Regions from separate parts of the Cytobacillus sp. genome, predicted to be linked through region 1. Evidence: predicted binding sites of a transcription regulator. Region 1 holds the regulator's gene; the other holds the start of a gene.
The links. The regulator CtsR, encoded in region 1, represses protease genes until heat stress. The targets are predictions, from matches to a motif close to ATGGTCAATAAAGGTCAAACA.
Positions count from the first base shown of each region.

Region 2: a site for CtsR is predicted at 1,747-1,767, ahead of clpP (ATP-dependent Clp endopeptidase proteolytic subunit ClpP). Genes of this name have one in related genera too.

Region 1 is NZ_CAXQGS010000043.1:1,567-4,706, forward strand. Features, by position in the region: partial or broken gene clpC (ATP-dependent protease ATP-binding subunit ClpC) at 1-56, opposite strand, end outside; gene ACEQ1T_RS06565 (protein arginine kinase) at 61-1,140, opposite strand; gene ACEQ1T_RS06570 (UvrB/UvrC motif-containing protein) at 1,143-1,691, opposite strand; gene ACEQ1T_RS06575 (CtsR family transcriptional regulator) at 1,715-2,176, opposite strand; rRNA gene rrf (5S ribosomal RNA) at 2,854-2,970, opposite strand.
Region 2 is NZ_CAXQGS010000145.1:3,226-6,365, forward strand. Features, by position in the region: gene rpoN (RNA polymerase factor sigma-54) at 1-1,196, opposite strand, end outside; tRNA gene ACEQ1T_RS24630 (tRNA-Arg) at 1,494-1,565, opposite strand; gene clpP (ATP-dependent Clp endopeptidase proteolytic subunit ClpP) at 1,872-2,477, shown strand; gene ACEQ1T_RS24640 (HPr family phosphocarrier protein) at 2,521-2,778, opposite strand; gene whiA (DNA-binding protein WhiA) at 2,808-3,140, opposite strand, start outside.

The sequences.
Region 1 (3,140 bases):
TCCTGTGCTAAAGCCAATACTTTTTGAGCTCTTTCCGTAAATCGTCCGAACATCATATTTTCATCCTCCCAACTCTTGATCTTCCATTTGTAATCTTTCCCTAATTAATGAAGCCCTGCGGATATCGCGTTCATGCGGTCTGAGCGGCCCGCCTGCATATTGCTGCAGGAAGCCGGGCTGTGTCAGGATCATCAGCTCATTCAATATATTTTTTGATATGTTTTTGATGTACTGCATATCAATCCCCAGGCGAACATCAGACAAGCATTGTGCTGCTTCGTTTGATTCAATGATCCGGCTATTCGATAAAATGCCATAAGAGCGGAAGACTCTGTCTTCTAATTGTATGTTAGAAGTCTTTGCTAATGCTTCCCTTGCCGATCTTTCCTGAGAAATCAGCTGACTGACAACGCTTTTCAGATCCTCTGCGATATCCTCTTCTGATTTTCCGAGAGTGATCTGGTTTGAAACTTGAAAGATGTTACCTAAAGCTTCGCTGCCTTCCCCGTAAATTCCTCTAACAACTAACCCAAGCTGGTTAATTGCCGGAATAATTCTGTTCATTTGCTGCGTGAGAACCAGGCCAGGCAAATGCATCATAACAGATGCCCTTAGCCCTGTTCCTACATTTGTGGGGCAGCTTGTTAAAAAGCCAATATGTTCATCAAATGCATAGTCGGCTTCTTCCTCCAGCCAATCATCAATTTCATTTGCCATACTTAAGGCTTCAGTAAGCTGAAATCCCGGAAATAAGCATTGAATCCTTATATGGTCTTCTTCATTAATCATGATGCTGACTTCTTCATTTTCAGAAAGAAGGCAGGCACCATGAGTTGAATTCTCAGCAAGATGGGGACTGACCAGATGCTTTTCCATCAGCACTCTTTTTTGAAGAGGCTGAAGGCTATCCATTAATAAAAGCTCCATTTTCCCAAGTTTTGAAAAAGAAGAATGCTCCACCCTCGCCTTTATTTTTTCAATGACCGCTTCTGCTTCTTCATTTGAAAATACAGTAGGGAATTTATATTGCTTCATATTGCGGGCGAGCCTGATTCGCGAACTTAAAACAATATCGGAATCAGGGCCTTCCGCACTCATCCAGGAGCTAATAGCTTGATTCATGAAACGTTCCAGCGACAAGCTTACTCCCCTCCCTTTTGATCGGCATTGAGCTGCTTTTCCAGTTTCCTTATTTCGTCCCTCAATTCTGCCGCTCTTTCAAACTCTTCTTTGGAAATCATTTCTTTTAAATTATTTTTTAAATCATCAATATTCCTCCGCAGGTGAATGGTTCCCCCGATTCGTGCAGGAATTTTTCCGCTGTGTGAGGAATTCCCGCTGTGAAGCCTTCTAAGAATTGGGTTCAATTGATCTTTAAAAGTCTCATAGCAGTTGGCGCACCCAAAGCGGCCTACTTTTATAAACTGCTGAAAGGTCAAGGAACATTGCTCACACTGCAGGACTTTCTCCTGCTGAAAAGGATCCTGGCCCGATTCCTGAAAGGCAGGCTGAATATTCAGAAGGCCAGCGAGCAAGTTATTTATTGAAAAACCAGACCCGCTGCCCAGCATAAACATTTCACCTTTTTCCTGTGCGCATTTCTCGCAAAGATGAAACTCTTCTTTCTCGCCATTTACAACCTTCGTAAAATGCAGCGTGGCTGGCCTTTGGTTACATTCCTGACAAATCATGACTTCACCTCCCCAGCTCCCTACTATTTATATTTCAAAGTGGTTAACATTGCCTTAAGCATTCTTGCCCTCAGCTCATCCCTGAATGGAAGATCAATATACAGGACAGAACGGTCTATAACACTAAGCATAATTTTAGCTTCCCTATGTGTTATTATCTCTTCTTCTACCAGACGGTAAATGACATTCTCTGCACTGCTCTGGGCAATCCTGCTCTGCACCAATGAAATTAACTGGTCAATTAAATCAGCATGGTCATAGGACTGGACTTTCATAATCCGTATGAAGCCCCCGCCTCCCCGCTTACTTTCTACTGCATATCCTTTCTCAATCGTAAAACGGGTGTTGATCACATAATTGATCTGAGAAGGAACACATTGGAACTTATCAGCAATTTCACTTCTTTTAATTTCCACGATTTCCCTTTCGCTCTTCTCTAAAACCTGTTTTAGATAATTTTCAATTATGTCGGATATATTCCTCACCAGGCCTCCCCCTATCTGACTTTGACTATATTTGACATTAATTATACATGATTTATGTAATTTCTTGCAATTGGCGGGTATTAATAATTTTCCCCCATTTTTTGACTTCCCAAACCTGAAAATGGAAGTTAATGTCGATAACAATATATTTTTGAATGGGCGGGTTTGTGCTTGGTTGGGAGAAGTTTTTTTGGAGGCTGGGAAGTGTGCTGCGCTTGGTGATCAGTTGGACAGGTGAAACGTGTTAGCTGTTCTGAACTTGTTATTCGGTTGGAATAGAGAGTTGGAATCCCGAAGTATGGCTGACTGAACCTGCTGAAAACATGATTCTGGATTCTATGAAGCTGCGGTACAGTAGGTGATACTTTTATCTGGCAAGTTTGGTGATTTATCTAGCATGAATGGGTTTTGTGTAGCAAATTTTTGATTTTATCTAGCATGATTCCCATTTTATCTAGCATATTTTGAAGTTTATCTAACACTTGGCACAATTTATCTTTATAGTGAACAAATTTAACACTTAAAACAGACGGTGAAAATAAGGAGTGGCGCATATGTTGGCAGATGTGACGCATATATGTATTTTCTCATTAAAAAGAAAGAGTTCAAATAAGGTATTGGTACCGTAACTCATCCAAACACACAAAAAAGAGCACCCATCAGGTGCTCTTTCATATGCCCGGCAGCGTCCTACTCTCACAGGGGGACAGCCCCCAACTACCATCGGCGCTGAGAAGCTTAACTTCCGTGTTCGGTATGGGAACGGGTGTGACCTTCTCGCTATCGCCACCGGACTATGTAATTGAAGAAACTTCGTTCCCTCAAAACTAGATAATGTATGAAGAAGTATTGCCGAGTATTCACCAATGACTTGTCTAGCTTCGGCTCCTAACTTCTCGGCCGTTTCGATCCATCCCTCCAAATCCCAAAACCAGGATTTGAATGGCCGGCTCTCCAACGTCTC
Region 2 (3,140 bases), on a different contig from region 1:
TGCTTATTTTCCCCTTCAATCATTTTACCAATAATCGTCTTTACCTGCTGTGAAGACGTATTTTCATCGGAGGTTGTTTTGATTGTGCTTGAGAAGAACGATCTCAGCTCATACGTCCCATATGGCGTTTGTGCATATTTTTCCCGGACAGCACGACTGACAGTTGATTCATGTATTTCGAGTTCATCTGATATTTCCTTCATGGTCATCGGCTTCAGATGAGAAGGTCCTTTTATAAAAAAGTCCTGCTGTTTTTCAACGATTTTAAGTGTCACATTCGCAAGAGTCTCTTTTCTCTGCTGGATGCTCCTCATGATCCATTGGTAATCCTGCTGCTTTTCCTGTAAAAAGCGGCTGACATTACGGTCACCAGTTGCCGAAAACTTTTTATAATAGCCTTCATTAAAACTGATTTTAGGAAGCACTTCATCAAAAACACTGACAGAAAAAGAGCTTCCATCCCACTTAATAATCACGTCCGGTGTTATATATGCGGATTTCTCGCTTTGAAAGGATGAACCCGGTCTTGGATTCAAGGTCTGAACAAAGTCGAATACCTCTTGAATCTCTTTGAGCTCCACACTGAGCTGTTTGGCAATCTCCTTCCATTTCTTTTCCGCAAAAAAGGTAAAGTAATCATCTATAATGATTTCAGCCAGTTCATTTCTCACTGGCAATCTCTTAATCTGCAGGGACAGGCACTCCTGAAGATTCCTAGCACCAATGCCAGCAGGTTCGAGTTCCTGCAGCTCTTCAAGCATTTGTTCCACATATTCAAATGGCATCTGGAGAGTCTTGGCAACTGTCTGCAGATCCGCCCGAAAGTAACCGTTTTCATCAAGGCTCTCAATAAGGTGCTCAATCACTCTTTGTTCGTCCTTGTTTAATTTCAAATGAAGCTGCGATCTCAAATATTCATCCAGCATCATCGTCTTACCGCAGCCAATCTGCTCAATCCAGTTTATTTTATCCTTTTCCACTTTTGTTCTAGTCAGTTTGACACGGTCATAACGGGGATCCATCGTCTGGACATGTCCGGACTCAACTTTTAAAAGGGGATTTTCAAGCGCTTTGCTTTCCAGGAATTCAGAGAGCTCCTGTGTGCTGTATTGCAGAAGGGCAATCGCCTGCGTCAGCTCCTGTGTCATTGTTAATTTCATTGTCTGCTGCTGCCATAACCCAGCTTTCAAATTCATCATACATTCCCCCTGTCCCCATTTTACAATATTCCCCGTAAATGTTGTATGGAAATATGTTGGCAAATGCCATTCGCACCGGCACTTCTCCATCTTTCTGAATACTTCACAATATGCATGGCAGAGGGAAGAATATTCATTTTTTATGGTGAAAACTGCGGATTTTAAGGATTTTTTTGAAATTCAGGTTTAAATTCAGGAAGTTTTTTTGATTTATGTGCGGATAGAGGAAATTTATTTGCGGATAGCATAAAAAGTAAAAACTCCCTGTCCATATCAGACAAGGAGTTTTGGCAGCGCCCTCGGCAGGAATCGAACCCACATCTTAAGAACCGGAATCTCACGTGCTATCCGTTGCACCACGAGGGCAAATATTTTATTAGGTGGCTGACCAAGCGCTCAGCCGCTACGATAACTAATTATATGATATGTTTATTCACTTTGCAAGCCTCCTTTTAGTTTTAAAAGTTAGAACAATGGGTATCATGGAATGAGATAGTACAGCACAGAAAAAAGTGTCGAACGAATCAAACACGATTTCCATGCGATTCGTTTGACCTTAATTGACCATCAGTGTATCATAATAATACATAGGAGTTAAAAAATTTTCTTTACTTGGAAGAACATGCTTGTTCATCTTGTATGTTGACCTTATCTTGAAGGAGGAATTGGAAAATGAACTTAATCCCTACAGTTATTGAACAAACAAACCGCGGGGAGCGCGCTTATGATATTTACTCCCGCCTTTTAAAAGACCGCATCATTATGCTGGGAAGCGCAATCGATGATAATGTGGCAAATTCAATTGTTGCCCAGCTTTTATTCCTTGAAGCAGAAAATCCTGAAAAAGACATTTCCATTTACATTAATAGCCCGGGCGGAAGCATTACGGCAGGTATGGCTATTTATGATACGATGCAATTCATCAAGCCGAAGGTACAAACCATTTGTATTGGTATGGCAGCATCCATGGGTGCGTTCCTTCTTGCTGCTGGTGAGAAAGGCAAGCGTTTTGCCCTTCCAAACAGTGAAGTCATGATTCATCAGCCGCTGGGCGGAGCTCAGGGACAGGCGACTGAAATCGAAATCGCTGCAAAGCGCATTCTTTTCCTTCGCGAAAAATTAAACACAATTCTTTCAGAGCGCACTGGACAGCCTCTTGAAGTCATTGCGAGAGACACTGACCGCGATAATTTTATGACAGCTGAAAGAGCTCTTGAATACGGTTTGGTTGACCAAATCATTACTAGAAACTCTTTGGATGAGAAGAAAGATAAATAATAAGCATAAAAAAACAACTCGCATCTTCCCGATGCGAGTTGTTTTAGTTTTCCTTTTGAATATAGTTCGCAAGTGCCTCAAGAGCTTCGTTTTCATCGTTCCCTTCGGCCTTGAGGGTAATGACTGATCCTGAGCTTACAGCCAGACTCATCAGACCCATTATGCTTTTCGCATTTACCTTCTTTCCGTCCTTCTCCAGAAAAATATCGGATGAGAACCGATTGGCCTCCTGTACGAACAATGCCGCCGGACGTGCCTGTAATCCTGTTTTCAGCTTAACTTCAACCTGTTTTTCCGCCATTGTACATCTCCTCCCTGCTGATCCCTCTGTCAGTGAGCATCTATAGTGTCGCCTGACCGAAGTTTCTCAGCAATTTCATCTATTTTTCTTAATCTGTGATTAATACCCGATTTACTGATATTTCCTCCTGAAACCATTTCCCCAAGTTCTTTTAAAGTGACATCCTGGTAAGCTACACGCAATTCGGCAATTTCCCTCAGTTTGTCAGGCAGAACCTGAAGTCCGACAGTTTGATCGATGAACCGGATATTTTCCACCTGACGCAAGGCCGCTCCGATAGTTTTGTTTAAGTTCGCTGTTTCACAATTTACGAGTCGATTGACCGAATTTCGCATATCTCGGACAATCCGGATATCTTCAAA